DNA from 4 places in the Exiguobacterium sp. BRG2 genome. Region 2 is predicted to be linked to each of the others. Evidence: riboswitches for the same ligand, from Rfam matches in the RefSeq annotation. Region 2 holds a riboswitch; each other region holds the start of a gene.
What was found. Region 2 has a riboswitch for thiamine pyrophosphate ahead of tenA (thiaminase II). Riboswitches for the same ligand answer to the same signal wherever they lie in the genome.
Positions count from the first base shown of each region.

Region 1: linked by a shared signal. The riboswitch ahead of thiD (bifunctional hydroxymethylpyrimidine kinase/phosphomethylpyrimidine kinase) and the one ahead of tenA (thiaminase II) in region 2 are both predicted to bind thiamine pyrophosphate.
Region 3: linked by a shared signal. The riboswitch ahead of Q9R23_RS02615 (thiamine phosphate synthase) and the one ahead of tenA (thiaminase II) in region 2 are both predicted to bind thiamine pyrophosphate.
Region 4: linked by a shared signal. The riboswitch ahead of thiT (energy-coupled thiamine transporter ThiT) and the one ahead of tenA (thiaminase II) in region 2 are both predicted to bind thiamine pyrophosphate.

Region 1 is NZ_JAUZUW010000007.1:113,857-121,871, forward strand. Features, by position in the region: gene Q9R23_RS10720 (formate/nitrite transporter family protein) at 15-851, opposite strand; gene Q9R23_RS10725 (hypothetical protein) at 1,035-1,637, opposite strand; gene Q9R23_RS10730 (YitT family protein) at 1,774-2,640, shown strand; gene Q9R23_RS10735 (CHASE3 domain-containing protein) at 2,842-3,480, shown strand; gene Q9R23_RS10740 (ArsR/SmtB family transcription factor) at 3,525-3,746, opposite strand; gene Q9R23_RS10745 (hypothetical protein) at 3,743-3,892, opposite strand; gene Q9R23_RS10750 (hypothetical protein) at 3,951-4,292, opposite strand; gene thiE (thiamine phosphate synthase) at 4,406-5,044, opposite strand; gene thiM (hydroxyethylthiazole kinase) at 5,034-5,801, opposite strand; gene thiD (bifunctional hydroxymethylpyrimidine kinase/phosphomethylpyrimidine kinase) at 5,782-6,585, opposite strand; TPP riboswitch at 6,701-6,811, opposite strand; gene Q9R23_RS10770 (murein hydrolase activator EnvC family protein) at 6,876-8,015, opposite strand, start outside.
Region 2 is NZ_JAUZUW010000001.1:279,759-287,773, forward strand. Features, by position in the region: gene abc-f (ribosomal protection-like ABC-F family protein) at 1-1,764, opposite strand, end outside; gene Q9R23_RS01435 (DUF1002 domain-containing protein) at 2,040-2,921, opposite strand; TPP riboswitch at 3,115-3,221, shown strand; gene tenA (thiaminase II) at 3,295-3,990, shown strand; gene Q9R23_RS01445 (hypothetical protein) at 4,042-4,350, shown strand; gene Q9R23_RS01450 (glycoside hydrolase family 3 protein) at 4,381-6,297, opposite strand; gene Q9R23_RS01455 (sporulation protein) at 6,499-7,272, opposite strand; gene Q9R23_RS01460 (class I SAM-dependent methyltransferase) at 7,383-8,015, shown strand, end outside.
Region 3 is NZ_JAUZUW010000001.1:508,391-516,405, forward strand. Features, by position in the region: gene Q9R23_RS02585 (hypothetical protein) at 1-39, shown strand, start outside; gene Q9R23_RS02590 (hypothetical protein) at 118-411, shown strand; gene Q9R23_RS02595 (DoxX family membrane protein) at 440-928, opposite strand; gene Q9R23_RS02600 (MFS transporter) at 1,055-2,239, opposite strand; gene Q9R23_RS02605 (OsmC family protein) at 2,430-2,855, shown strand; gene nagZ (beta-N-acetylhexosaminidase) at 2,852-4,072, shown strand; TPP riboswitch at 4,129-4,231, shown strand; gene Q9R23_RS02615 (thiamine phosphate synthase) at 4,317-4,907, shown strand; gene Q9R23_RS02620 (FAD-dependent oxidoreductase) at 4,904-5,848, shown strand; gene thiS (sulfur carrier protein ThiS) at 5,845-6,045, shown strand; gene Q9R23_RS02630 (thiazole synthase) at 6,048-6,812, shown strand; gene Q9R23_RS02635 (ThiF family adenylyltransferase) at 6,809-7,816, shown strand; gene Q9R23_RS02640 (hypothetical protein) at 7,939-8,015, shown strand, end outside.
Region 4 is NZ_JAUZUW010000002.1:101,945-109,959, reverse strand. Features, by position in the region: gene Q9R23_RS03245 (amino acid permease) at 1-1,169, shown strand, start outside; gene Q9R23_RS03240 (thiamine diphosphokinase) at 1,225-1,827, opposite strand; gene thiT (energy-coupled thiamine transporter ThiT) at 1,829-2,389, opposite strand; TPP riboswitch at 2,449-2,558, opposite strand; gene rpe (ribulose-phosphate 3-epimerase) at 2,581-3,237, opposite strand; gene rsgA (ribosome small subunit-dependent GTPase A) at 3,240-4,145, opposite strand; gene pknB (Stk1 family PASTA domain-containing Ser/Thr kinase) at 4,171-6,105, opposite strand; gene Q9R23_RS03215 (Stp1/IreP family PP2C-type Ser/Thr phosphatase) at 6,108-6,842, opposite strand; gene rsmB (16S rRNA (cytosine(967)-C(5))-methyltransferase RsmB) at 6,861-8,015, opposite strand, start outside.

The DNA of each region.
Region 1 (8,015 bases), on a different contig from region 2:
CAGCTGCTTTTTCATTATGCATTTTGTTTAGAAGCGATATGAACCGGTGCCGTAGATTGACGTGATTCATCTATTTCTAGTTTTTCTTTATTCAACCACGTATAAATCATTCCCATGAAGACTGCTCCACCGATGATATTTCCAGCTAAAGCCGGTAACAGATTGTGCATGGCTCCTGCAAACGTAATCGTATCCGGATGTGGCACGATTAATGCGATAGAGAACAATGCCATATTTGCGATGACATGATCAAATCCTGATGCGAAGAAGACTGCGACAAGTACCATCATCATCATGATCTGCGCTAATTCATTCTTCATGTTCTTCGGAATGAAAATTGCTAAACAGACCATCCAGTTACAGAAGATTGCCCGGGTAAAGATTTCCCACGTCGAATGATGAATTTTTGTTTCCGATACAGCAAACAACCAATTGTTCATTCCAAGTTCCTGTAAGATACCTGTTTGAGAGAAGAGTAATGCGAATGCTAATCCTCCAAGACCATTTCCGATCAGACAAATCAACCAGACTTTCATCGTATCCATCTTCGTTGTATAGCCGCGCATCGTTGCCGTCGTGAAATACATCGTATTCCCTGTAAACAGTTCTGCACCGCCATAAATGATCAAGACGAGTGCCACTCCGAACGTCAATCCACCGACAAGTGTCGCGGCAGGTGATTCTGCCATATACAGCCCGTTAATTGCTTTTAAGGTAAAAATGATTGCAAATCCAATGAATATCCCCGCTAACATAGCACGAACTAAGTATTCGAGAGGACGCAGTTGTAGCATACGTGTCGACTTGATTGCTTTATTCCGTAACCCTTCTAATGCTTCTACCTCGTTCATTGTAGAAACCTCTCTTCCTTTTGTTCAACACTTCACAATGTTTGTTCATTTATTATAATACTTCCATCTTAAGAGATGTTCAAGTCTTGATTAGACCTGTTTTATCGTTTTCATAAAAGAACGAGATGTAAACGATATCATTGTGTCGAGATTGTGAAAAATGCCTTTTCTTGCTTTATACAATTAATTAGTTTGAATCGAAAATCCTGATGCGAAACGCTCGAAAAAGGTTTGTCGTCTGGAGGAATCAAGCACATATCCATCGATGACGACACGATTAAAACGTCCAGACGATGACGTAGCGCGTTCGATGTCAGATGGTGTATAGATGTCGAACGCGCTACGATCTATCTTAAAATCAGCTTTCGAATAGGGATCGGTATAGTGAATTTCAAGATTGGTCAAGTCAGGAATCGTCGAAAATAAAACGAGCGTATGATGCATAAGTACTTTTGATAAGCGAGCGTTCAAGAAATCCTGATTCATTTGTAATGTACCAGTATCGGTCCCGATCCAAGCACGCCGTTCTTTGCCTGTGACGTCATAAGCGAGCCGTAACGACTCTCCTTCGACATCTACCTGTTTTAATTCTGATGAAAACGGGAGTTGTTCAGCTAATTGGCGAACAGCTACCGTATTCATCATGGAAGCACCGACTTGTCTAGCTACGAGATCACCATCATGCCAAATAGATCGTTGGTTTTCTTCGTCTGGTTGTTGAAAAAGACGAATCCCCACCAATACGCCTAAACAAATACAGCCTATAATCAAGAATGTTTTCTTCATTTTCATCACCTTCCTAAAAAAACTTACCCTTTTTCATCTTTTTTCATAAGAAGGGTTGAAATTTTATGCATATGGGCGTACTCTTGCAGGCAGATACTCACAGAAGGAGGAGCATGAGGTCACTCATCATAATGCCATGACTACAACACACCCACAGAAAAAGAGAGTTGAAAAAATCAGTTTTTTAATCATAGGTACGTTGCTGTATTCCTTGTACATCAGCTTACTACTATCTCCAAATGATATCGGATCAGGTGGTATCATGGGGATCACGCTTGTCCTTCAAGAGCTTTTCCACACCCCAATCGGATTAACCCAATTGCTCTTAAACATTCCCCTCTTCCTTTTAGGTTTCCGTTTCTTACGAAAGCGATTCATGTTCTTATCTGGCATCATTGTCGTTGCCTCTTCTTTTTTAATCGACTGGATTCCGACTCAGATCGTTCCCGAGTCATTGAACGATCCGCTTGTTGCCTCCATCTTTGCCGGTCTAGTCTCTGGTCTTGCGATGGCATTGATTTTCTTTGGTGGCGCATCGACAGGTGGACTCGATATTCTTGGAAAGTTTTTCTTTGCTCGTTTTCATAATTGGCCACTTCCTCGCATATTTCTGATACAAGATCTTGTCATCTATATCTTGGTATGGTGGGTCTTCGATTTGAAACACGTTATGTATGCTCTTATCATGAGCTTCGTTCGCGCCAAAGCTCTTCAAACGGTTTACAGTTTTTATTCCGCTTCTAAGCAATGTATCATTATTTGCGAAAAGGCGGATGAAATAAATGAAGTCATCACAAAAGAACTTGGTCGTGGTGTGACGATCCTTGATGCACGGGGAGGATACTCCAACCGAACGAAGAAAATGGTCTATGTCGTCGTTCAAAATAATGAAATCGTCCGTTTGCAAGAAATCGTTTCTTCTGTCGAACCTAACGCGTTCGTTACGTTCTCAGAAATCCATACTATTTTTGGGAATTATAAGGAACATTCGTATTCGTTTTAAACTCAAGCGCAGCCTAGCTGTGCTTTTTCTATTTCGTTTACTTTAAAACAGCTTCTCGTATTGCACCAGCTTTCCTGCTTTTTTATTCGGAATACTGATTTTTTTACTTTCTTCTCCCTATTCAAAAAATGGACAGGCTTCACTTTTTTTGCGATAGTAGTTAAGCTTATGACATGTCTATTTATTTAAAGGAATGATTGCATGCACTCACTTTGGCGTCAGCGTATTCTGCTGATCCTTTTGATCAGTTTATTCGCTTCTATCCCAATCATTTACGCCCTATCCGGTTATCGGACGATTGCAACGATAACAGAGCAAATGAAGGATCATGACATACCGTTAATCAATCAAGTGGACCAGTTGGTTGAACATAACCGAGATCGTGCCAATGCGGTGCGTGGTCTTTTATTGTATGAAGATAGTCGTTATCTCGAACAGTATTACTTTTCTACTTCTAAAATTCATGATTTACGAAACAGTCTAAATCAATCGTCGACCACGCCAGGAGCAATCAAGGATTTACTACGTCGCAATAATGTCTGGGAGTCCGAGATTGAACGAGTATTCGTCGTCTATGAGCGTCAGAGTCCAACGGCAGCAAAGCGCCTTGCCAAACAAACGACGCAAACGACACAAACGATTCTCGAGGACTTATCTCGTGTGAAAGATGATTTGTATAAGACACTTCAAGCAAAATTACAACAATCAGATACTTTAGTCGCTACATATAAATGGATGTGTCTCAGTCTCTCTATTCTGTCCTTTTTATTAATTAGTGCGACAATCTTTTTTTCCCACCGGTTCGCACCTAACAAGTCAGACGAATCGTCCTTAGAGTAAACGAAAAGCGCAGCCAAAGCTGCGCTTTTCGTTTACTCTAAGAATTATTCAGATACTGCTTTTCCCTCTTGTACATGCTCCATCGCCATATGAACAAGCGACGACACATGATGGTCATCTAAAGAATAATACACGGCTTTTCCATCTTTACGAAACTTGACGAGCCCTTGTTTTAACAGGGAGCGAAGATGATGAGATGCTGTCGCAATCGAGCAGTCGACAGAAGCAGAGACATCACAAACGCACAATTCCTCTTCGATCGTCAACGCATAAACGATTCGTAGTGTGTCGCATCTGAAAGGATCTTAAATAATTTTCCGATTTCAAGCGTCGGAATCGTATCAACGACTTGTCCAATCTCAGACGCACGCTGTTCATCAATAGCAATCGTTTCACAACGGGGAATGTCCATGTCCGTCACCTCGTTTCTATTTCTATATTGCACCATGAGAAACAGGACATTTGCAAGTTCAGCGCATCCGCCTACGAATGAGCCAAAATACAACCCATCCCCCTACGTAATCACCGATATCCCAAACGATTCGATTTTGATCGACCGCACGTACACCGATATCGATGATCTTCGTACTCTCCAATCGATTCCTATAACGCTTACGTAATCGAGCAGGAATCGGGAGACGAAGCAGTATTCGATAATAGATGTCTAAGTGGGTGTGTCCCCAAATTTCTGTAGCGATCGAACTTGTCTTGATATACAACGGACGTTTGTAGCGTCTTTCATACTTTTCCTTCAGCAAGAGAGCCATTTCATAAGATACACGATTAGGACGCGGAAATAAAATTTTCCCCAAATGGTAGATCCCCCGATTATCCACGCGAATGATTTGTGGTTCCAATCGATACCGGATCCAATAGCCCCGAAAACGGATCGTCTGCCATTTCAATACAATCACCTCTGAACGGATTATACCCTGTTCTGAAGAGATTGATGCCATTCCCGTACAGCATCTGTCATATGTTGTGCAGCACGCCGTCGATCTTCTTTAGCAAAAATTTCCGAGATGACCGCATATCCTTCTAATGGGATAGGAAGAGAAGCGACATTCGTTGCCGTAATTCCGCCAATGCCAATTAAAGGTAAGCGCACGGCTTCGCGAATCGCTTGAAGCATCGTGTGTGGCATCGAGTCGGCGTCTGCTTTCGATGACGTCGCAAATAGAGAACCTACACCTAAATAAGATGCTCCATCTCGTTCTGCTTCAATCGCTTGCGCGACGGTTGCTACCGATACGCCGATCACAGTGTTCGGTAAGAGACGTCGCGCTGCGGTTAGAGGAATATCTTCTTGTCCGATATGCAAACCAGCTCCGACAAGTAACGCAATATCAATTCGGTCATTGATAATCAAAGGAACATCATGACGATCCGTCAGTCTCTTTAACCGGACTGCCTGTTCGAAGAATTCCTTTCCCTGCGCTGTTTTTTCCCGTAATTGTATAATCGTTGCACCACCTAAAATCGCTTCTTCAACGACCGTTTCGATTGCAACTCCCGGATGATATCGACGATCTGTCACCGCATAAATGGAATAATCAATTGACATGTTCTACCACCTCCATCAAATCTTGCTCCGTCATCAGACTGATTGCATTGAACAACTCTCGTTTGAAATTACCTAGACCTTTTTCTGATGCTGCCTGTTCTCCTGCTTTTCCCATGATAAATGTTCCGTGGACTGCTGCCTCAAACGCAGAATATCCTGCACCAAGAAAACTCGCAATCAAAGAAGCTGTCATACACCCCGTACCTGTGACGTCTCCGAGACGCGGCGTACCTACTTGTAGTTCCACTTCGCGCATGCCATCCGTGATGTAGTCGATTGGACCTGTGACGACAATGACGGACTTTTGTTTACGAGCGAATGCACGAATGATTTCTCGATCCATGATCTCATCACTAGCAGCATCGACTCCTTTTGTTCGTCCATTCTCCCCAAGCAATGTCTTGATTTCTGAAGCATTTCCTTTAACGACCGTACATCCGAGTCTACTCAATTCTTTTGAAAAGGACGTACGCAATGATGTGGCTCCCGCTCCAACTGGATCAAGGATGATCGGAACGTTCAAGCGTCTCGCTTCGCTTGCGGCGAGTCGTTGAGCTGCTTGCATGTCTGCATCAATTGTTCCAATGTTCAAGACAAGAGCTTGCGCGAGTCGAACCATCTCTTCCACTTCGCGAATATCCTCCGCCATGACTGGAGATGCGCCAACGGCAAGTGTGACATTGGCGCAATCATTGATCGTGACTGTGTTCGTCAAATGATGAATGAGTGGTTTGTGTTTAAGAATGGTCGTAAACATGTGAATCCCTCCAAAGTGAATGAAAATGATGTGTCGGTCCAATCCCTTGTCCGAGAGCAAATCCATGACGAATCGCCTCTGTAACATACTTCTTGGCCTGACGTACACTGTCCGGTAAAGCTTCTCCAAGTGCCATCCGTGCCGCAATCGCTGCAGATAAGGTACAGCCTGTTCCGTGAGTATGTTGATTATCTAACCGATCTGATGTGAAACGGTATTCTTCTTGCCCGTCCCATAATAAATCCGTGGCAGCTCCCGGTAGATGTCCACCTTTTAGCAAGACAGCTCCAGTCTTCATAGCCAACTGATGCATCGCCAGTCGCATCTCCTCTAGATTAGTAACTGATTGCCCTGTTAAGCGCTCTGCTTCCGGTAAATTTGGTGTGACGAGTGTCGCAAGTGGCAGTAACTCCGCGATTAGTGCTTCCTCTGCCTCCGTCCGCAATAGGGCATGCCCGCCTTTTGCGACCATGACAGGGTCTAGTATGATTGGAACTGTCTGTTTGCGAAGATGTGTTGCAATGACGTGAATCGTTTGTGCATTCGAGACCATACCGATTTTGATAGCATCCACACGAATATCTGAAAAGATTGAAGCTAATTGGGCATCAACGATTTCCGATGATAACTCTTCTACTGCTTGAACGCCCAGTGTATTTTGAGCCGTTACCGCTGTCAAAACACTCATCCCATAAACGCCCAATGCTGAAAATGTCTTTAAATCTGCCTGAATTCCAGCTCCACCACCGGAGTCAGATCCCGCAATCGTCAATACATGTTTCATATTTTTCTCACCTTTCCATCGAGCAATGTAAGGGAGTTGTTACCGACAAAAAAAGCGTCGACCGCTGTAAAAAAGCAGTCGACGCTATACGAAATCGTTATCCAACCATTTCGGTATCCGTTCGGCTCAACTTTCCTACGCTGGTATTATCCAGTTCAGGTAATAGGGTCGAAAACAGATTGGTTTTCCTCTCAGCCGGATTCCTCCAGCTCCCCTAGTTGCTCAAGTATTCATTTCGCCTTAACTGTAGCATAGCGGCAAGAAAAAAACGAGCCGAAGCTCGTTTTGAATTATAGATATGCTAATGGATTAACTGCATTCAGAGGAGAAGAGGCACTGTACTGATAGCCTCCGACATGTAGTTCGAAATGCAAGTGTGGTCCTGTTGAATTCCCAGTACTACCAAGTGTTCCAACTTGCTGACCTTGAGAAACTGTTTGTCCTGCATGAACAGATAACGAACTCATATGAGCGTAGACTGTCGTATAGACTTTCCCGTCAAGGAAGTGAGAAATCATGACGTGATTTCCATAAGGCCCACCACCTGAAGCTGTAATGACCGTTCCAGCTGCTGCTGCGACGATTGGTGAGCCGACCGAACCACTGAAATCGACACCATTATGGAACGTATAGCCGTTCGCACCGCTTGCTGGTCCAAACCCTTGTGATACGCCACCAGAAGATGGACGAACGAATTTCCCACCGCTCGAAACAACGGGTGAAGCAACTGAAGTAGGTGATTCTGAACTCTTACCTGCTTGTTTTGCTGCTTGAGCATTCGCTTTAGCGGCTTTTTCAGCTGCTGCTTTCTCGGCTGCTGCTCTTTCAGCCGCCACTTTAGCTGCTGCCTTCGCTGCCGCAATCGCACGTTCTTGAGCTTCAAGTGTCGCTTGTAGTTCTTTCGCGTCTAGAAGTTCTGTCGTAAACTTCGTCTTACCTTTTCTTAATTTTTTAAGCGTAGCACTGCGTTCTTTCATTTGAACTTTCAACGCTTTTTTTTGTTCGATTAATGTTTTCTTCTCTTCAACCTGCTTCGTCTTTTTTTCAACGAGCGCTTGTTTTGCTTCCGCTAGCTTTTGTTGGGTTGCGATGTAATCCGAAATCATTTTATCATCTTGCTCCGCGATTTTTTTCCCTGCCATGACACGACTAAATAAATCACCTAAATCCTTCGATCCAAAAATGACTTCTTCCCATTTGATTGAGTTTCCATCGTTTTCTTGGAAGACACGTAGACGATCACCGAGTAGTTCTTCTTGTTTTTTCAACATCTCTTCGTAGCGAACGATGTCTGCTTTTAATTCATCGATTCGCAAATTCAATTTCTCGATTTGTTTATTTTTTTCGGAAATCTGAAAAATCTTTTCGTTGATCGCTGCATCGATTCGATTGATTTGACGTTGTTCTTTCGAAATTTTCGACTCTTGTTT
Region 2 (8,015 bases):
GAGTTGCTGTTGGATGCTTTTAGAAACGGTATCGGTCGGTTTTTCACGTTTTGTTAATTTCTGTTCAAGCCGCTCGATCTGCACTTCTAACTCGTATTGTGACAAGCGTTTTGGTTTTTGAGGGGTTACGTGGAGTGAGGAAGACGTAGCGAACTCAGTACGCTTCTGTTGAGCATACGTATACGTACCATGATAACGCGTCAGACCATTTTCGAGCCACAGGATCTGCGGAAAAAGCCGATTCAAGAAATAGCGGTCGTGTGAGACGGCAATCAATGTACCAGAAAAATTCTCGAGTGCTTCTTCGAGTGTCTCTCTTGATTCAATATCGAGATGGTTCGTCGGCTCGTCGAGAATTAATACATTGATCGACGAATGAACGAGGACGGCGAGTTGCAATCGCACACGTTCTCCTCCGCTTAGTGACAAAATGGACCGAAAGACAGTTGGTCCAAAGAACAGGAACCGGGCTAGGATATGGCGGGCTTCCGCTTCTGGAACGGCAATCCGGTCTCTAAACCAGTCAATTAACCGCGCGTCCTCCTCGAAATGGGCATGCTGGGACAAGTAACCGACATGATTCGATGGTCCACGCGTGAGTGTGCCTGCCTCTGGTGATAATTCGTCAAGCAGCAGTGAGAGCAATGTCGATTTCCCACTCCCATTCGTTCCGACGATCGCGACCCGATCCTGTGCCATGATCTCGAACGAGACGTCATCAAAAATGTGGCGGATTCCGTAAGCAAACGAGAGTTCTTCAGCGCGAAAGACGACTTGACTCGTATGATCGGTAGAAGAAAAAGAGACATCAGCGGTTTTGGCTTCGAGTTGCGGTCGTTTGATCCGTTCGATTCGCTCGAGTGCCCGCTCCATCGATTTTGCTTTACGGAATAATTTCTCACTCGGTGGAGATGCTTCGTTTGCCCACTGCCGTAGTCGACGAATCGCTTCCTTCATCTTCTTGATTTTTTTCTGTTGTTCCTGATAGGCGTGGAACTGTTCCATCAAGCGACGTTCTCGTTCGACGACGAACGCACTGTAGTTCCCTAGATAGGAGGTCAGTTCACCATCTTCAAGCTCGACGATCGAGGTGACGACGGCGTCTAAGAAGACCCGGTCGTGAGAGACGAGCAGGATAGTTCCAGTGTAGTCCCGTAAGAATTGTTCTAACCATTCAACGGCAGCTAAATCAAGATGGTTCGTCGGCTCATCAAGGATTAGGAGGTGTGGTTCCATCAGCAACATGCGACCGAGGCAAATCTTAGTTTGCTCACCGCCGCTCAACTGATGGAAAGGGCGAGTGAGTAACGGACGTAAATGTAATCCGTTCACCATGCGCTCGATCTTCGAGTCGAGTAGATAGCCATCTTTTTGTTCGAATGCATTTGTCGCTTCCGCATATCGAACGAGTAGTGCATCCAGATCATCTGGCGCTGTCGCCATCAAAAGCTCCAACTGTTGCATCCGAGAACGGATTGCGAGGATCTCTTCAAACGCCGCCCAAAGGACGTCGAGTCCGGTCATCGTTTCGGTATAAGTGGGAAGTTGTTCCAAGTAGCCAATCGTCAAACCGTTCTTTTGATAGATGACGCCACCGTCCGGTTGGTCAAGGCGAGCAAGTAAGCGGAGTAATGTCGTTTTACCACTCCCGTTTCGTCCAATCAGACCGACACGATCGTGTTCGTTTAAGAAGAGGGAAACGTCCGTTAAGATCGTTTCGCCTCCGAATTGTTTTGTCAGATGTTGAATGTCGCAAATCATCATAATGAGTTGATCCTTTCGCGCGCATTAAAAAAAGGAGAGCGCAAATAGCACTCTCCCTAGTGTGTGAAAGATGCGCTTTGCTGTATTTTTCAATCATGAAGTTCTAAAAAGGGCAGACGGGTGCCTTAGAACGCCATTCCATGAAAAATCGCGCGCAACAGATACAATTGTTCCATTAACCAATGTTTGCACGCAGCAAAGTCCATCATTTCACACCACCTTTCGTTTCAGATACAATCAGTTTACCATTATCTTGTTAATTGCGGAAGTCTGAATTATTTGAACACACCAGCAATCGAGCTGAAGAAGTCACTCAGACCATCAAATAATTTAGCGAAGAATCCTTTTGTCTCCTCGGACGTTGCAAACGCATGGATGTCTTGACCAGCATTTTTTAGTCCACTCTCGATTTGCCCCCAGTTGATGTTCGCTTGCTCCATTTGATTGAATAGATTCGTCAACCGATCCATCTGTGCATCAGACAGTTGGATGTTGTTGTTTTGAATGACTTGGACGATCAGGTTTTCGATCTCGACTTTTGTTTCCGGTTTTTGATTGGCGATTTCGGCCTTGATCTCATTCATCAAATCAGCGACTTTATCTGTCCCGACTGTCTTCCCGACGTCTGAAGTGACCGATAATTCTTGCTGTGCTAAATCTTTCCGTTCGTCACTCAGCTTGATTCCGGTCTCAGCCGAAGTTTGATCATAGGCTTTCATGATTCCTGTCAGTGCCGATGTTCCAGTCACTTTATAAGGAGAAGTGATCGTGATGTCGGCATCTTTGACACCTGCCGTGACGAGAGCGTTCAAGTACATATCCTTCGTCACCCACGTAATGTTTTCCGTCGCAACGGAAAGTCCGTCACCTTTTTCCATCAATTCGATTTTAGCGGATGAATACATGTTGCCACCTTTTTGCGACTGGGGAATGTTTTTCCCGAGATATTTTTCTTCGTCAGCAGAAGTGGCGATGATCGGCGTGATGCCTTCCGGTGCATTGAGACGGGAAAGCACCCAAGCCTTATCCTTTGCGCCGAGCGACTCCCCGAGAGTGACGATTGTTTTATCAACGACTTGCTCAGCGGATGCGGCTGTCGGAAGTAATAAAGCAGAAGCGATAACGGCTGACGCCATGATTTTTGTTGGTGTATGCATAATGAATTCCTCCAATTGTAAGTAACAGAATGAACTATAGTATCAGGTACTAAAATTAGTGTACGAGAACGAAAGAAGTTCGGAATCGGTCTGTAGATGGAGACGGCATCCGTCTTCTGACACTCCATAGTATAGCGAAAAGAGGACAACTTGACTTCCATTTTCAGCATGCTATAGTGAATTTGAATCGAATAATGACCACTAGGGGAGTCGGTAGACCGACTGAGACGAACGAAGACGTTCGGACCCTTTGAACCTGATTAAGTTCGTACTTACGGAGGGAAGTGGCGTCAAGTCTTGTTCTTCTTGCGCCATGCCCGTGTGTTTCGGGGTGGTGTTTTTTCGTATCATACTAAACGAGGAGGATGAGATCATGACATTCACACAAGAAATCAAACAAGCGGCACAAGCGTATTGGGATAGTAGTTTTACCCACCCATTCGTACAAGGAATCGGCGAGGGAACGTTACCGCTCTCGAAATTTCGGCATTACGTCATGCAGGATGCCTATTATTTAAAACACTTTGCGAAGATTCAAGCGAAGGCAGCGTCAAAAGCAGACGACTTCGCGACGATCGCGACACTTGCCGAGCATGCTACTTCGACTTACGAGGCAGAGTTGAGCTTACATCAATCATTTTTTGAGCCGCTCGGTATTACGGAAGCAGATCTTGAAGCATTTGAACCGGCACCGACAGCATATGCTTACGTCTCCCACATGCATCATGCGAGTGAAGGGACGCTTGGTGAGACGATTGCTGCCATCTTGCCATGTTACTGGTTGTATTATGAAGTTGGACAACAATTATTGACGTGTACACCGGATGAAAAAATCTATCAGCAATGGATCGACACATATAGTTCGGAATGGTTCAAAAAGGTCGTCTTTGAACAGATTGCACGGCTTGATGCGTTGGCGGAACAAGCAAGCTCGGCTGAACGAGAGCGGATGAAACGGCATTTCGTGACGAGCTGTTATTATGAGTTGCTGTTTTGGCATATGGGATGGACGGAAGAAACGTTTACGTCGATTTACGAGACGATTCCAGCACGGACGGTATCTTCTTAAACGAATAGATGGTAGAATTAGGTATATATCATAGTGAGAGTAGGGATCAAAATGGAAATCTTTATCATTTTGCTGATCATTATCGTTGCCTACGTTGTACAACGTATGCTTGGAAAAGCGAACGTTAGATTTGCTGGATATATCATCCCCCTTTTAGTGACGATGTATGGCACATATGCTACCATCTGGAATTTGAAGGTGACGTTCAAGTTTGAATTTAGCGTCGGTAGCTTCATTTCGACTGTCATAATGATTGTCATTTATGGACTGCTGATCTACTCACTTTACCGCGTCTACCATCGTGCGAAAGAAGAAGCGGAATATCCGTATCAAGCATTAAAAGACCGAGGCATCCTTTAAAGGGGGCTCGGTCTTTTGTGTATCATGTTCTCATTTTTTCCAGTTTTTAAAGCCATCACCGAATTCGAGATGCAGTTGATCGGTAAAGACACCGTTCTGAAAGACCGGCACATCAACCGGTAAAGTGCCTTGCGGTTTGAACGTTCCGAAAATTGCTCGAATACCAGCAGGGAGGTTCGGTCCCGCTGATTTCAGATTGCCTGCTTCAGAGTCCGGTCCGTTCGGATCCCCTTTAAAACCATAGACGAGGACGTGTGCCGGTGCGTCCGGTTGAACGGCGACATCGTATGGATTACGGAGACTGAGCAAGGCGGATGGTGTATTTGTTTGTTTCGCATACCGGAAGATTGAAGCTGGAATCGCTTGCTCTGGTGCAGTAGGCAGTAGTTTGGCACTCGTATTGACGTTTGAACCAACGATGATGTAATCTGCTGCATCGAGTTGTGCCCGTAGTGTCGGGTTTTGGTCGAGCGGTAGCGTAGTAGCCGAGTAATTCGCTGTCGTTACGTGCCAGTTCCGGTTCTTAGGCAGGGAAGCAATCGTCTTTTTCATGCTGTCCGTTTGATCCGTCGCAGGGGCGATCACAAGAACGTTTGCATTCTTTTTCGGCTTGAAGGGTAACGTCCGCTGATCATTTTTCAGGAGTGTGACCGCGGCTTCCGTCATCGCGCGTTCTTTTGCTTTATGTTCGGGACTACCGACGATTTGGTTCGCTTGCGCGAGTTTATCAGCTAAGGATGTCGTATCCGTCGTGCCATTCCATATTCCGCGTTCTGCCTTCAGCGTCAGGATCCGCTCGACCGATTGATCAATCCGTTCCTCTGACAGACGTCCGTCTTTGACTGCCGCAATCACGTCCTTAAAAATCTGGTCGAGTTTTGTGACATCCTGCTCGGAACGAAGAATCGTCGGCATGAGCGCGATGTCGACACCGGCGTCAAATGTTTTCAGAACGGCTTCTGATTCCGTAAAATTGTCGGCGATCGCCTGCATATTCAAAGCATCCGTGATGACGATGCCATCGTAGCCGAGTTTTTCGCGCAGTACGCCCGTGATGACGTCATCCGACAATGTCGCAGGTAAAGGGAAAGTGCCGTTTTTTGACGTGACGACTTCAGACTCGATTTGCGGCATTCCGATGTGTCCTGTCATGATCATATCGATGTCTTCGGCGATGGCTCGCTTGAACGGGACGAGCTCGACTTGTTCCAGCTCCTCCAGGGACCGGTCGACAACCGGCAAGCCATAATGGGAATCGATCGCAGTATCGCCGTGACCCGGGAAGTGTTTCGCGGTCGCTGCGACGCCTTCAGTTTGAATACCCTTCATCAAAGCGGAACCGAGCGTTCCGACGAGCTCCGGGTCACTTGAGAACGAGCGAACACCGATGACGGGATTTCCAGGGTTACTGTTGACGTCAAGAACCGGACCGAAGTTGACATTGATGCCAAGCGCATGCAGTTCGGAACCGATGATATGACCGGCATCATTGGCATACGCGCTACTACGGGTCGCACCTAACGCCATATTGCCGGGTAAGTTCGTTCCTGTTCCGAGCCGAGTGACGATGCCACCTTCTTGGTCGATCGTGACAAAGAGCGGAATATCGTTGCTGTCATCTTGTTTGACGACTTCTTGCAGATCATGAACGAGTTTTGTCGTCTGTTCGGTTTCACTGACGTTCTCAGCAAACAAGATGACGCCACCTAAATCATAACGGTCGATGATGTTCGCGACTTCCGGAGCAAGCGACGTATGGTTACTGCCATTCCACTGCCGGAAGTCCGGCATGATCATCTGTCCGATTTTTTGTTCGAGTGTCATCATGTCGATTTTTTGACTGATCCGATCTGCTGAAGATCCTGCCTCTGCCATGACAGGCAAACTACTTGAAACGAGTACTGCTGCGAGTCCTGCTGTTAACGTGAATTGCCCAATCCTTTTCATGATGTACATCCTCCTCTAGTCAAACCACGACTGGAATTCTTTTCAATACGGACAGTATAGCAAGGTGCTTGTTTTAAAACAATATTTTATTTGAAAACGATTACATTAGCAAATAAGTTTTAATAATGTTTTTGTGCATTCCGATTTGAACAAAAAAATGACTCCCCTTGAAGAGGAATCACTTTTTAGTCATTCGATCGATCAGCTATAGCGCTCCACGATGTTTGTCAGCTGGCGTTCGACAAATGACTGATCCTGCAGTTCACTATTGGATAGGCGTAGTTTGATCATCGACTCATCCGCTCCAGCCATTTCACTGAACAATGATCCGAGACTATGCGCACGACGATCGACTTGGACGATTAAATCAATCCCTGAGCTGTCTTGGAGCATGATGATTTCGATCTCATCCAGTTTATGAGCGTAGTGTGTATTGCGTGCTGAGTATTCAAGTTCCTGAGCAATCGGTAAATCTTTACGGAATCGTCCAGGTAATTTTTCTGTATCGGCTTTCTTTAACCGGAAGCCAAGTGACTCCATGGCATCTAAGACCGTCGTTTGGTAACGGTTTGCTTCGACGATGACAGCGTCACGGTCCGACGGATCAACGGATTGTGCGATGTCAAGTCCGGTCTCGATCCATGATTTCGATTGGCTGACGGAGAGTGGCGTATTTAGTGGCACACGTAATGTGAATGGAATTTCCCGCTCGACACCCGCTTCGATCGTGAACTTCGCTTCATTTAAGGCAAACCGGTCGAGCGTAAAGGTCGTAAACGTCGTACTATCATTGACTTCTTGTTTGTACTGCGTGTTGAATTCAAGATAAATCCGGTCAATTTCTTGATCGACGTTTCCACCTTTGATATGGACGACACCGTGGATTTGACCGCCTGGTTCACAGCGATCATCCGTCAACCGTGTGTCGACCGTTGCAGCACCGATTCCGATTTGTGAGAGAATTTTTTTGAACATGATGCACTCCTCCTTTTGATTACGTACGAATGATGAAGCGTGTAAACTTGTCGAACAGGTACGAATTTGCTACAGTTTCGAAAGAACATTAGAAAAGGACGGGACGACTAGTGGAACTACATGAATTAAAAGCGAACCTTGCTTCGAAAATCACGCAAGGAGTACTGATCCATGCAACGATGAGCAATCCGCGTCAAAAATCCAATGATCTCCGACGAATCAAGGTAAAACCGATTCTATTAAGAGATACGGTGATGATGCAGGTTGAGTTTCAATTTGAACGCGTCATGAAGCATGAAAATATTTTAGTGGAGGATTTCATCGGTCGACTCGATGACTGGTTCACGGAATTCCGGCAATTCCTCTTCCGTTTTGAAGAAGAAGAATGGCAGTTCCAGCTCTCGAAAAAGATGAAAGTCGCGATCAAGACATCCCAAAAGGAACCAATGAAAGCACTCTTGTCGCATGATCGAAAAAAAACCTATCTATTAGAAGACGGTGTACCGGTTCCGTTTCTGATTCGTCTAGGTGTGATGACGGAAGCGGGGCAAGTCAAAAAACAGAAGTACGATAAGTTCAAGCAAATCAATCGCTTCCTTGAATTCGTCGAGGATAGCATCGCCGCCTTACCAACAAGAAAAAAACTGCGGATTTTAGACTTTGGTTGCGGGAAATCGTATTTGACGTTCGCTCTCTACCATTATTTAAAAGTCGTCAAAGGATTCGACCTTGAAGTGACAGGT
Region 3 (8,015 bases), 230 kb from region 2:
AAGATTAAGTTATCACTAAGTGATATGCGATTGAAGTAAGTTATAGAAATTTCATTCAATCACTGAAACCTTCCGTTTTCTTCCAACGTATAAAGACTATACAAGGGGGGAACTCACATGCAATTCTTGATTTTTGTCATCTTCGCAGGTGCTCTGTATTGGTTCTACTACAATTTCTTACTAGGATACCGTAAGAAAAATATCACGCTGACGTTTGACGATCGGTTTTATTCACTCGACGAACATGTCGCAGCCATCGAACAAAAGCTTGCAACGGATGGACGTTCAGCGCGTTATCTCGGTGACCGTCGCTTTGAAGTCGATGGCAAACCTTATCTGTTCCTCGAGCGGACAGTCCCAGTCGGCGGGGTTCCGACACAGCAGACGATTCTCGAGCAACAAAAAAAATAACTCTCCCGCGTTTGGGAGAGTTTTTTCGTTAGACCGGAATCCGGTCGAGGGGATGTGGTTGTTGCGACGAACGATACCAGCGCATGATCCAGTGATCAATACCGATTTGATACGCGTAGCGTCCTGCAGCAAGTAAGACGATTGAGGCTGCTAAGAACAACGGGTTTAACGCAATCGTTCCAGCAAGTAAGTAATTGAGATTCATGATGCTCCCGACGACCAGTGCAGGAACCGTCAATAGACTGAGAATAAACAAGATCCCGACGACGAGTTCTGCGAACGGAATCAAGACGTTGATCAGCCCGACGTTTGGTAAGGCGAGTTGCTCGATCCACGTCGCGTACCACGAACTGACGAGTGCGTCTTCGCCTATCGCTTTCGTTAGCGCCCCTTCAAGAAACGGTTTTGCATCAAAGCCATTGATGTACTTGCCGATCCCGGCGATGAACCACTGAATTCCAAGCCAGAGCCGGATGATCGTCAATAAACTGATGCCGATGATGTGTAATGCTTTCACTTTCAGACACTCCTCTACTACAACATAGTCCCCATCATACTGAAAAATCAGCAGTAAGATGGGGACTATCATCATAACGTCATCGAACCGTCATCGACCTGTTACAAAAAAGGATAAGGTAGCCGTTCATGACCGCTGATCGAGACGATGACTGATTGCAGTTAATAAAGCAGCGACAAGCGCAACAAGCCCACCGACCAGTGCCGTGTTCATCATCGGACCGTTCGCATAAACGATGCCACCGAGTGCCGAACCGAAGGCAATCCCGACATTACTCGCAACCGGCATCAAGGAAGCGGCGAGTCCTTTTGCTTCCGGATTGAACTTTTCGGCGAGGTCAATCAAGTAGATTTGTGTCGAAGTCGTTAGTAGAATCGACATCAATGACATCAAGGCGATGTTAAACAGACCAAGTGAAAGGGATACTGTCGTGAAATATAATGCAGCAAGGACGATTGCTTGCACGACGAAGACGAACCGTAAGCGTCCCATCGGATTTTTACTAGCAATCTTGCCGGCAAGGATGTTACTGAAGATCGAGACGACACCATAAGCGAGCAGGATCGGACTAATCCATGTCTTCGCGATGCCGAGTTCCGTTTGCAGGATCGGCACGAGGTACGTGTAGACGACGTAAGTTGCTCCGAAGCCGAACGACGGAATGAAGAAGGCAATCAGGATCCGTGGATTAGCGAGCAATCCAAGCTGCTCCTTGATTGAACCGGAGCCCGTCGATTGCTGGACGGGAACGATCTTCCACACAGCGTGGACCGCAATCATTCCCATGACTGTCGTCAGCCAAAACGTGGCTGCGAAGCCAGCGTGTTGACCGATGAACGTACCGATCGGAACACCAAGTACGTTCGCGAGTGTAAAACCACCAAAAATGAACGAAACGGCGACACCGCGCTTCGCGACAGGTACGCCATCGCTTGCGACGACCATTGCGAGCGAGATCAAGACACCGGTCAGGATGGCTGTCAGGTTGCGGGTGGCGAGCAATACTTCGTAACTTGGAGCAAAACTACTGGCAAGGTTCAGTAAGACCCAAACGAGTAACAGACGTAGAATCAGGCGACGCCGTTCCAAGTGACCGGTCAGCGACATGACAATCGGTGTACCAATCGCAAAGGAGATGGCAAATGCCGAGACGAGCGTACCGGCTGTTGCGATCGTGATATTAAGAGCTGAGGAGATTTCAGCGAGGATCCCGACGATGACGAATTCGCTTGTTCCGAGAACGAACGTCAGGAGCGACAACGTGGCGATCAACAGCCAATCGCGTCGACTTAAACGAGTAGTAGGTGACATGGATGATTCCTCAATTCTGGCGCTTGCGCGCGAAACTATGAGTAACAGGATAGCATGAAACGATTTCGTCGGGTATCGCAAAGCGAGAATTCGGGAAAAGAACCATTATTCGAAATAGCGTGTGAATTTCCAGGCTTGCTATTTTTTGCGTATACTACAGTAGAAGACTACTGACAAAGGAGTGGAAACGATGCAAGCGACAGTGACATGGAACAAACAGATGGGGTTTAGTGGACAGACGGAATCAGGGCATCATCTTGCGATGGATGCAGCACCGGAGAACGGTGGCGAAAATCAAGCACCACGACCGACTGAACTGCTGCTACATGCCGTTGCCGGCTGTACTGGAATCGACATCGTCTCGATTTTAGAGAAGATGCGCTTGACGATCACTCATTTCGAAATGGATATCGAAGGGGAACGGGCAGAGGATCATCCGCGGCGCTTTACGTCGATCTCGATTCATTACCGGCTTGAAGGTGATCTCCCGGAAGATAAGGTCCGTCGTGCCATCTCGTTATCAAAAGATAAATACTGTTCGGTCTCGCAATCCTTGAACGCTGAGATTTCCGTCTATTATTCCATCAATGGTGTCCGGAGCGAGGATCCTTTGTGAAGAAAGTAGTACTGATCGGTTGCCTGTTGCTTGCAGGGTGTGCGCAGGAGACGACGGAACCAACGAAACCATCACAACCAGCAACGAAGCAACCGACGGAGGCGAAGAAATCAAAGCCTGAGCCGACAAAGGAAGAACGACAACAAGCACGATTAAAGCAGCAACTTGAAGCGATGTCGACGTCAGAAAAGATCGATCAATTGCTCTATATCGGAGTTGCCGGCACGGAACTTTCAGCAGCTGACCGGAAATTGTTGCAGACGCATGCGATCGGTGGGGTCTTACTGCTTGGTGGGAATATTACGTCAGAAGATCAACTCTTGACGTTCACGCGTGCCATTCAAGAAACGAACCAAAAACCGTATGCCTTCGTCGGGGTTGATGAAGAGGGCGGACGGGTCAGCCGGGTACCGGATCAACGATTACGTCTCCCGACGAGTCAACGGATGGCGCAAGGTGCAGATGCTGCAAAAATGGAAGATGTCGGACGTACGCTCGGTCACCTGTCACGATTTTATGGGTTCAACATGGACTTCGCACCGGTCCTTGACGTCAATAGCAATCCGAACAATCCAATCATCGGCGACCGTGCGTTAAGTGCTGATCCGAAGACCGTCGCGACTCTCGGTACGGCCCTGATGCATGGGATGCAAGAGACGGGAACGATTCCGGTCGTCAAACATTTTCCCGGTCACGGCAATACGAGTGTCGATTCCCATGTCGGTTTGCCGAAAGTGACAGCATCAAAGGAAGAACTGAAGCGAACGGAACTGTTACCGTTCCAAGAAGCGATTCAAGAGGGCGCCGAGATGGTGATGGTCGCCCATATTCTCTATCCCGCGTATGACGATCAAAATCCATCTTCGCTCTCGAAGCCGATCTTGACTGACCTCTTGCGTCAACAACTCGGATTCAAGGGTGTCATCATCACGGATGACCTTGTCATGGGGGCGATCACGAAACGATATGGTCTCGCGGAAGCGGCACGCCAGGCACTTGTCAATGGAGCTGATATGGCGATGTTTTCGGAAGCAGGTGCCTATCCGAAGGTCCACACCGAAGTGATGCAAGCCGTTAAAGAAAAAACGCTGACGCCTGCGATGCTCGATGCTAAAGTGATGCGGATCTTAAAGCTGAAGCAGACCTATGCCGACAGCCAGAAGCAACAGCGACCGACGAAATCGGAGCTTATTCAGCAAGTGGAAGCGCTCAACTAGGACTAGCGAAGTAAAGCAACTCATGCTAGACTAATGGGGCAAGCCAATTAAACACGAAAAGACACTAGGGGAGTCTCCCAGCAGACTGAGACGGAAGTATCCGGACCCTTTGAACCTGATCTAGTTCGTACTAGCGGAGGGAAGTGGCTCGAAACCTTAGATATCCTTAGCGCTTTAGCGCATTTTCGGACCACTCCCTTCAACATCGGGAGTGGTCCTTTTTCGTATCGAAAGGAAGAACATGATGCGTTTACATCTGATTTCGACGGGATCCATCAATCCACGCGATGGAGTGGAAACCTTTCAATCGCTTCAACCATATACGGATCAGCTTCATCTTCGAGAACCGAATTTGTCGGCAGCAGAATTGCTAGAACTGATTGACGCGCTCCTTGCGAAAGGGTATTCGCCTAATCAATTAACCGTTCATGACCGGGTCGACGTCGCCCATGTCGCTGGTATCGGTGTGCAGTTGACTCGACGATCCTTACGCGTCGGCGATGTAAGGCGTCACTTTCCGAATCTTATCATCGGGAAATCCGTCCACTCTCTGGCAGAAGCACTTGCAGCGGAAGCGGAAGGAGCCGATCGATTGCTGTACGGTCATATTTATCCGACAGCGTCGAAACCAAACGTGCCACCGCGAGGGATCGATGCCTTGAAGCAAGTTGTCACTTTCACGACGAAACCAGTCATCGCAATCGGCGGGATCACTCCTGATCGCATTCCTGAGATCGCAGTGACCGGTGCAAGCGGAATCGCCGTCTTATCCGGTATTCTCGGTCAAGCGGACCCGCATGCTGCCATTCAGCGTTATCAGGGGGTACGGGTATGACGGATCACATCATCATCGGTTGTGGAGTCATCGGTTTGACGCTTGCTTACAGTCTCGCTTGTCAGAACGAATCCGTTCTTGTCCTTGATCGCGGAACATGCGGACAAGGGACGAGTCGGGCGGCTGCCGGAATGCTTGCGACGGACATCGAGCTGAGAGAAGAATTGCATACACTTGCCGCGCGAAGTCGCCGTCTGTATCCGTTACTTGCGCGACGCCTCACGCGCGAGACCGGGATCGATTGTGGCTACCGGGAACAACCATTTTTATTGAAACGAAATGGGCAAGAATACTTATTTCCATCGGTCGGTCAAATCGATCCGCGACGACTAACGACTGCATTGATGCATGCCTTACGAAATCGTGGGATACCAATCGAAGAACAGGTGGACGTCACGCGAATCGAGGAGAGTAATGATTTCATTAGGGTTGAGTCGAACACGGGAACGTGGACGGGACGAACGGTGACGGTTGCTGCCGGACGCGGGTCCCAAGCCTTGCTCGATACAGCTGGTATTTCGATAGCGACGCACGGTGTCAAAGGGGAATGTCTGGCGGTCCGTCTCGCGGGTCAGCCGTTACGCTCGATCCTGTTTGATGACGACGTCTACCTCGTACCGAAAGCGGACGGACGGATATTGATCGGTGCGACCGAACTACCGCACGACGAGACGATCGGTGTTAGTGTCGCAGGAGTCACGTCACTGCTTCAAGCAGCAGAGCGTCTCTATCCACCGATCCGTGATGCTGTCATCGAAGAAGTCTGGTCAGGCGTACGACCACAAACAGAGTTCGGCTTGCCATATATCGGAGTCGCCGATTCATCCCGTCGGATCTTTATAGCGACGGGGCATCATCGGCATGGCATATTACTCGCACCGGCGACAGCGGAAGTTTTGGCAAACACATTACGGTTGATCCTAAAGGAGGAAGTCCGATGAATATTACGATTAACGGCAACGACCACACCATTGAACAGATTGAGACGATTGAGGACATGCTCACGCAACTTGGCTTAGGGGAAAAACTCGTCATCGTCGAACAGAACCGACAGATCATCGACCGCGGAGCTTACGATCAAACGGTCGTTCGGAACAATGACACATTCGAAATCGTTCATTTCGTAGGAGGAGGATAAAGATGTTGAAAATTGGAGAAAAGACATTCGAATCACGGTTATTACTTGGAACGGGGAAATATACGGATGCTACGGTACAGCAGGAGGCCATCGATGCGTCCGCTTCACAAATCTTGACGTTCGCTGTCCGGCGGCTCGATCTCTTCGACAAACAACAATCGAATTTCTTGGAGTCGCTTGATTTAACGAAGTACGATTTACTACCGAACACGGCTGGTGCGAAGACAGCGGAAGAAGCTGTCCGGCTAGCAAAGCTTGCGCGGGCATCCGGTATGTGCGACATGGTCAAGGTTGAAGTGATTGGGTGCGATAAGACATTACTACCTGACCCAATCGAGACGTTACGGGCTTCTGAAGAGTTACTCAAAGATGGGTTCATCGTCTTACCGTATACATCGGACGACGTCGTCCTTGCACGACGACTCGAGGAACTCGGCTGTCATGCCATCATGCCGGCTGCGTCACCGATCGGGTCTGGGCAAGGCATCCTCAATCCGCTCCACCTAAAGTTCATCATCGAGCAGACGACGGTGCCTGTCATCGTCGACGCTGGCATCGGTTCTCCAACTGACGTTGCCTATGCAATGGAACTGGGAGCGGATGGTGTCTTATTGAACTCCGCTGTCGCCCATGCCCAGGATCCAGTCAAGATGGCGCACGCGATGCGACTAGCCGTCGAAGCAGGGCGCTTCGGCTACGAAGCGGGAAGAATCGAGAAGAAACAGTATGCAGTCGCGAGTAGTCCAACGAGTGGATTGATTCGATGACACGTTATTCACGTCAAACTCGATTTCGACCGATTGGAGAAGCTGGACAAGCACGCTTCGCAACAGCAAAGGTACTGATCATCGGGATGGGGGCACTCGGAACAGCATCGGCAGAACAACTCGTTCGCGCTGGTGTCGGCGTCGTCCGAATCGTCGACCGCGATTATGTCGAGTGGAGTAATCTACAACGGCAACAACTCTATACGGAGGATGATGCACGGCACAGCATACCGAAGGCGATTGCTGCAAAAGCGCGACTTGAAGCGATTAATTCGACGGTGACGATCGAAGCACATGTATTAGATGTCGACCGGGCAGCGCTGACGTGGCTTCTCGATGATATTGATCTCATCATCGATGCGACGGATCATTTCGATATTCGTTTACTGATGAACGATATGGCATTGTTGCGCTCGATTCCGTGGATTTACGGCGGCTGCATCGGCAGTTACGGGATTACTTTCACTGTTCGCCCGGGAGAAACGCCATGTCTGCAGTGTCTGCTCGATCAATTACCACGTGATCAGGAGACGTGTGATACGGCGGGAATCATCGGTCCAGCTGTTCAGATGGTCGCCTCTCTACAAGTGACGGAAGCGTTGAAGTGGTTGAGCGGGAAGACGGACGCGTTGCGGACACGTCTGCTTGCCTTTGACGTGTGGTCGAATACATTCCAACAAATCAACGTCCAGTCACTGAAGCAAACAGAGTGCCCCTCGTGCGGCATCGAGCCGTCTTATCCTTATTTATCGAATCAAACGGTGCGTTTCACGGCACTGTGCGGTCGCGATGCCGTTCAAATCCGTGGAGACGGGCAGCGGGATCTCGAACAATTAAAACAACGCCTCCAGCTGGTTGCGTCGATTTCCGCCCATAATCCATACTTGCTGGCGTTTACGACGGATGAGCATCGAATGGTCGCCTTTCGAGATGGTCGTGTCTTGATTCATGGCGAGGCGGATCTCGTTAAAGCAAAACGACTGTATCACGCCTATTTCGGATAAACGTTCATAAAACAGTAAAACTAATTTTAAAAATATATGTTTTAAATGTTTAAAAAACAGGTAAATAAGACTTCAGACATAAATCGGTCTACAGGTTTTGAACGTGAAGAGGAGTGATTCAGATGAAACAAGAATTCGATCCGATGAAGGATCAAGCACAGACGGAAGAAACACAGGCGGTTGTCCAGCAAGCCAACTG
Region 4 (8,015 bases), on a different contig from region 2:
TTATCGGACCAGGGGTCGGCTTTGCCGTCGGTTGGATTTACTGGCTCGGCTGGGCTGTGACGGTCGCGCTTGAAATCACAGCTGCCGGTAGTTTGATGGACCGTTGGTTTCCGAATGTGCCGGTCGTTGTCTGGTGTACCGTCTTTACGGTCTTGTTATTCGGTTTAAACGCCGTCTCCGCCAAAGCGTTCGGGGAAGCGGAATTCTGGTTCTCAAGTTTAAAGGTACTCGCCATTCTTTTCTTCATCATTCTTGGTGGCGCAGCTTGGTTTGGCTGGTTACCGATGGAAGCAGATCGTCCATCCTCATTGTTTGCAAACTTCACGGCAAGCGGTTGGTTTCCGAACGGAATTCTCGGTGTCTTGACGACGATGATTGCTGTCAACTTTGCTTTTCAGGGGACCGAATTGATCGGTGTCGCGGCTGGGGAGTCCGATACGCCTGAAAAATCGATTCCAAAAGCTATCCGGAATACAGTTTGGCGCACGTTCATTTTCTTTGTCTTATCGATCACGATCGTCGGTGCATTGATTCCGTATGAGACGGCTGGCGGAGTCAGTAGTCCATTCATCATGGTCTTTGATGCGATCGGCATCCCGTATGCCGCTGACTTGATGAACATCGTCGTCTTGACAGCACTATTATCCGTCGGGAACTCGGGATTGTATGCCGCGACCCGAATGTTATGGGCAATGGCACAAGAAGGGATGATTTCAAAGAAATTATCTTATGTTAATGCCCGTGGTGTGCCGATGCGCGCTTTACTCTTTACGATGATGTTTGCGATGTTATCTCTTCTGACAGCTTTTTTCGCAGAGGATACCGTCTTTATCTGGCTCTTGTCTTTAGCTGGACTCGGTGCTCAAGTCGGTTGGATTTCAATTTCCGCTTCGCAACTTGCGTTCCGCCGTCAGTTCATCCGAAACGGACATGATCTATCCGAACTAAAGTTCAAGACGCCATTCTATCCAGCATTACCGTTGATATCGTTGACACTTAATGTCGTTGTCCTTTTCAGTCTTGCGTTTCAAGCGGATCAACGAATTGCTTTATACATCGGTGTTCCATTTTTCCTCGTCATGTGGGGAAGCTATCATCTGTTCATTAAAGGAAAACACCTATCGGCTCAAAGTGACATTCGAGTCGCCCCTTCCCAACTCGAAGAATAATGCCATATGAAAAGAGGCCGCGGTATCATCCACGGCCTTTTTTCATATGCTTGTTCTATTCCTTAAGTGTTCGCATCATCAATAGTTCTCCTTGATGGAGCTCTACTGTCGCTTCTGACGTACTCCATTCATTACTGACGGTCAAGGAACCTCCGACCGGAACAGGATGCATATCAAGTGGATATTTGACTCCAGCTAAACTCAAGATTGACGGCACAAGTGGAATGAAAGAAAGATAATGATAGATTTCGGCTTCGACTGCATACGATCCTACTGCCAAATATCGCACCTCTTCCCGTTTCGTGACGAGTCGCGCTTCAGGGTATTGCTTCAATAAATACACATTTTGAACGGTCATGTCGAGTCGTCCACCTGTTGCTCCGACGATGATAGTATCATCAAACCGTTTCATCTCTGATACTGTACGAAGGGCGAGTTCGAGATCCGTCTCATCTTTCTCAGCCGGATGAACGATTGCTCCTTCAGGTACGTAACCAAGCGAATCAAAATCACCGATCGTCATGTCGCATGTCAGCCCAAACAATTCAATAGTCTGAACACCACCATCGACACCAATGATGAAATCACTAGACTGACAAAGCATCCGCAAATCAGGCACTTCTTCTTGAGGACCGGCGCACACGAGAATCGCCCGCATCTCAGACGCCTCGTGCTGAATAACGTAGTAAACGTGGCGCAGTTGTAAAGAGGAGACCCGCGACGACACCGCATAAAACATAAGATGGTACCATGTATGTCGCGTTATAAACTAATGAATATGGCACGACTGGACCTTCTGCATATTTCGCGAAGAACACGATTCCGCTGATGACATGACAGATATAACGGAGTCCTGCGCCTAATAGTGTTGCAAGGAGAACGAACGCCATCAAACGTTTCTTTTGTCCGTTACGTGCAGTTTGTCTAACCTGACGGGCGAACAGACCGCTCAGTCCGACGACACCGTATGCAATCGTGTAATCGAGTAATGGTTGGACGATCGTCAAGACTTGTGGGGCGAACATCAGTTGGATCGTACCAACAAGCGCTCCTGTGACGACACCTCCGATGACACCGTGGCGAAATGCCATGACAAAGATCGGTAACATCGCTAAGCTGATTGAACCGCCTTGTGGCATTTTAAATGGAATCAGTAAATCAAAGACGACCCCGAGACTTGCGAAGATGGCAATTTCCATCATCATTTGTAACCGTTTCATGCTATTTCCTCCTTCATTGTACGAGAGGACGCAAAAAGGCAATACGACGAACGCCGTACTGCCTGCGTGCGCCACATCCCTACGTCCGTTTGAACGGAACAGGTTCGAAGGGTTAAAGTCTAAAAGACTCCTCTCAGCCGCTTTTCAAGCGACACCCCTTGCGGTCATCATATTTCGTTTTCTCGTTCTTATTATACGGCAGCCCCTTGACGAATGCTAGTGATCGCTTCCGCATAATCTGGTGCATTGTAGATTGCTGATCCCGCGACAAGAACGTTCGCGCCGTTTTCGATGCAAAGTTTTGCTGTTTCCGGGTTGACGCCACCATCAATCTCGATTTCAAATGTCAGATCACGATCTGCTTTCATTTGTGCAAGTGATGCGAGTTTTGGCATGACATTCTCGATGAAGGCTTGTCCACCAAAGCCCGGATTGACCGTCATCAATAAGACCATATCGACATCCTCAAGGACGTGTTCAATCGTCGATAATGGCGTGTGAGGATTCAAGACGACCCCTGCTTTTGCACCGGATAGCTTGATTTGTTGTAAAACACGGTGGACGTGGTTCGTCGCTTCGACGTGGAACGTCACGATATCTGCCCCTGCCTTAACGAAATCTTCAACGAAACGTTCTGGCTGGTCAATCATTAAATGGACATCAAGGACCATATCCGTCTTTTGACGTAAACTGCTGAGCACAGGCAGTCCAAACGAGATATTCGGTACGAACTGACCATCCATGACATCGAAATGGATATAGTCCGCGCCTGCTGCCTCGACTGCTTTGACATCACGCTCAAGATTCGCAAAATCTGCTGATAAGATAGATGGTGCAATTTTAATCATCTTCAATACCTCCGGGCTCGATTCTTGATTTCGTCTATAAACATACCATAGTTCTCATAACGAGAGGACATGATTTCTTGTGCTTCGACGGCTTCCTTGACAGCACATCCGGGTTCATTCAAGTGCAAACATCCTCGATACTTACATTCGTCCTGTACAGCCACGAATTCAGGAAAACTCCACCGTACATCCTCGATTTCCATATCATACGGAAAATCAAGGTTCGAGAAACCTGGTGTATCAGCAATCAAGCCTTCGGCAAGTGGCATCAACGTGACGTGTCGTGTCGTATGCCGCCCACGTCCGAGTGATTTCGAAATCGCACTCGTCTCTAAGTCGAGTGTTGGTTCAAGTGCGTTCAAGAGCGAACTTTTCCCAACACCGGATTGTCCGGCAAGAACACTCGTTTTCCCGGCCAGTAACGGACGGACTTGCTCAACACCCGACAACGTCTCACTGGATGTCTCGATGACCGTATATCCAATCTTCCGGTAAGCGGCAATTGCCTCTCTAACTGCAGGACCTTTGACATCATCAAGCAAGTCCATCTTCGTTAACAGGATGACGGGTTGGATTTCCTTCGCTTCGATCAAGACGAGGAAACGATCGAGCAAGTGCGCTGAAAAATCAGGTTCTGCAGCCGAGACGACAAGCAACGCTTGATCGATATTCGCGACAGGCGGGCGTACTAAAAAGTTGTCCCGCTCCTTCACTTCGAGAATATACCCGGTCTCACTTTCGATATGAAGAACGACTTCGTCTCCAACGACTGGACTGATGCCGCGTTTTCGGAAATTCCCTCTTGCCCGTGAACGGACCTCTCCTTCTGGTGTCATGACATCATAAAAGCCACCCTGCAGGCGTATGATCGTTCCTTCTCGATTCTCTTCGATGCGTTGTTCCGTCATCCTATGCACTCCTTTTTCATCACATTTACTGTGCGTCTTTTGCTTGATTGTACGTGATGGTTTTTGAACGATACACCGTATCGTCTTTATAAATCGTAATCTTGCCTTCTTCTCCCGGATCAATCGTCACCGGCACGTCGAATGTCTCATCTTGGTCAATTGATTCCTCGATGACGGTCCGCTTCCCTTTCGCATCTTCCGTCTCAATCCGGATGACTTGTTTCGGTGGTTCCTCGTCCTCGTTCTCGCTGACCGCGTCATAGACGACCTTTTCAGGGAACGTCGCTGTCAACGTTTTTTCTTCCTCACCTTTTGAGATGAAGACCGTCACGGAGTCGTTCGGTTCGACTTGAGTCCCTGCTTGTGGGAATTGACGGATAACTTGATCGAGTTTCACGTCGCTAGAAAATTCTTGCTCGAACGTTCCATCGAGCCCTTTTTCGTCCAGGTAGGCTTTTGCTTCGTCACTCGATAAGTTCGTCAAATCCTTCAACTCGAAGGAAGATGTTCCTTCCGAGACGGTGATCGTAATCGTTTGTTCTTTCGCGATGACCTCCGTACCAGCCGAGATCGATTGCCGGATCACATTACCTCGCTCGATTTCATCCGACTTTTCACGTTCGACCTCGACTTTAGCGAATCCAGCCTCTTTTAACGTCTCAATCGCCTCTTTTTCAGCGTCATCTGTCACATCCGGTACTTCGACCGGAGCACTTCCGGTAGAGACGACCAAGTTGACTGTCGAGCCCTTCTTGACCTGTGCGTTTTCACGCGGTGTCTGACTGATGACGTCTCCCTCATCGACCGTATCACTGTTTCGTTCTGTCGTCTCGACAACAAATCCAAGTTTCTCAAGCTTCGTTTCCGCTTCATCTCCATCCGTTTTGACGACGGACGGTACCGTAACGGTAGGATCCGGCCACATCGCAAACGTCGTAGCCGCTCCACCGAGTAATACCAGTAATAATAGGATGACCCACCAGCGTTTTTTCTTTTTCTTTTCTGACGGTTTCGGTTGAACGGTCGTGACGACAGGTGTGTCCGGTTCCGCTTTTGATTCTTCTGGCACTTGTACAGGTGATAAGACCATCGTCTTTTCCATCTCATCCTCTTCTGCACCTCGGATGCCTTCACTTGCTCGTTCGTCAGACAACGCCGTCACCATATCTGCCTTAAAGGCTGCGACGGACTGTTGGCGGTCATGTGGTGCTTTTGCGAGCGCCTGCATGATACAGTTCTCAAGCGCTTGTGGCACTTTCGGATTCAAGACGGATGGACGACGCGGTGTATCTTGCAGATGCTTCAAAGCGATTGCAACCGGTGAATCACCCTCGAACGGGACTTGTCCTGTCACAAGTTCGTATAAGACAGCACCAAGCGAATAGATATCCGACTTCTCATCGGCAAATTTACCTTTTGCTTGTTCTGGCGAGAAGTAATGGACAGACCCAAGGACGGACATAGTATGCGTCAGCGTCGCATTCGACATCGCCACAGCGATTCCGAAATCCGTTACTTTGACGGTACCATCCTCTCGAATCAACATGTTTTGCGGTTTGATATCGCGATGGATGATTCGGTGTGCATGGGCATGATCGATCGCATCACAAATTTGAGCAATGATATCGACGGCCTGCGGCACAGGTAATGCTTGATTTTCACAAAATGTCTTTAATGTCATACCATCGATATACTCCATGACGATGTAATAGATGGCATCTTCTTCGCCTACATCATAGACGGCAACGATGTTTGGATGATTCAAGCTGGTAGCAGCATGCGCTTCACGTTCGAATCGACGAATGAACTGTTCGTCATGCGAAAATTCAGTCCGTAAAATCTTAATGGCAACATGACGCTTTAAAATCTCATCATAGGCTTGATAGACATTCGCCATCCCGCCACTTCCAACTAGCCGTTCTATGCGGTAGCGGTCATTTAATCGATCTCCGTATCGCATATTCAGACCCTCTTTCTTTCTTTGAACCGGATGGCGGCAATCGTAATATTATCCGCGCCTCCTCGAGCATTCGCTTCTTTCACCAATCGTCCGACGATCTCATCAAGCGGATCATCCCGTAAGATGATCTGTTCGATGACATCATCTGGCACTTCATCGGTCAACCCGTCGCTACACACAAGGACGAGGTCATAGTCTGGAGCATCTCTTACTTGAATGTCGACTTCGACCGTTTCGTTCGAGCCGACCGATCGTGTGATGACATTTTTACGTGGATGATTTTCGACTTCCTCGTCCGAAAGCTCTCCCATTTGTCGTAACATGTTGACGTAAGAATGATCATCCGTCAATTGTTTTAACGCCGTACCCTCAAGGGCATAGACCCTACTGTCTCCAACATGACCGATGACGAGCAAATCCTCGACCCAGCACACACAGGCAATGGTCGTTCCGACGATCGCAAGTTGTTCTTCTTTTGAAAACTGAAGAATCCGGGCATTCGCTTCGGCTACGCGTTGTTCTATCCATTCGGACAATTCCATCGGACGATTTGGCATGAGTGAAAAGGATGCTTCAAATACCTCGCGAACGATCGCACTTGCGATATCGCCAGCAGCGTGACCTCCCATACCATCCGCAACGACGGCAAGACCACGTTCAGCGTTCCCGGTGAGTAATACCGTATCCTCATTTTTAGTCCTGACTTTCCCAGTGGTCGAAAGGTGAGCTAACTCCATGACAGTCCTCCGTTCGTATCAATCTTCTCGTCTCTTAAACGCGGCAATGTAGAAGCCATCCGTTCCGACTGTCGTCGGTAACAACTTGAGTTCTGCTCGATCTCCGATTAGATGCCGCACGGATTCTGGCATGCGTTCCGCGAAAGATGCATCAAAGTCAAAACCCTGATCGAGAATGAACGCTGTCTGCTCCTCGTTTTCGGTCGGATCAATCGTACAAGTCGAATAGACGAAGATTCCACCTTTTTTAACGAGTGGTAAGACAGATGTCAAGATGTCTCGTTGAATTTTCGGGAGTTGCTCGAGTTGTTCTGGGCGTTTCGTCCATTTGATATCCGGTTTTCTCCGAATGACACCAAGTCCTGAACAAGGTGCATCGACAAGAATCCGGTCAAAGGATTCGCTTTCGAAGCGTTCCCCTGCTTTACGGGCATCTAACGCTTCTGCTTGAACAGTCGTAAGACCTAATCGTGTCGCCTGCTGTTCAATCAATTTAATCTTATGTGGATGAAGATCAAGTGCCTGTAGTGTACCCGTCGTCAAACCTTCAGCAATATGCATCGCTTTCCCACCAGGTGCGGCACAGCTGTCGAGTACATGATCGGATGCTTCTGCACCAAGCGCACGGGCGACGAGCATTGAGCTCTCATCCTGAAGAGAAAGATACCCACGGTCAATCAGATCCGTTTTTTGGACGCTTCCTCGTTCGATTTCGAGACCGTCCGGCGCGACCGTAGATGGTTTTGCCGTCACACCTTGATCGAGTAGAAGCTCGATTGCTTCCTCCCGCGTCGTTTTCGTGCGATTGATGCGGACCGTGACGGGTGCCGGTGTGTTATTCAATTGACAGATCTGAAGCGTTTCTTCCGAACCAAACAGTTCGATCCAACGTTCGACGAGCCACTGCGGGTGACTCGTTTCAATGCTGATTCGTTTTGCAGCAGGCTCAATCTCAGCGAAATGAGGCATTCCCGCCCGTAATACATTCCGTAGCACTCCGTTGACGACTTTCGAGACATGGACTTTCCCACGTTTTTTAGCAATTTCAACGGCTTCATGAATGACCGCATGATCCGGTACACGATCGAGATAAAACAACTGATAGACACTCATTCGTAACAATGGGCGCATGAATGGATCAAGTTTTTTCTGTTTCGCTAAATATGGTTCTAA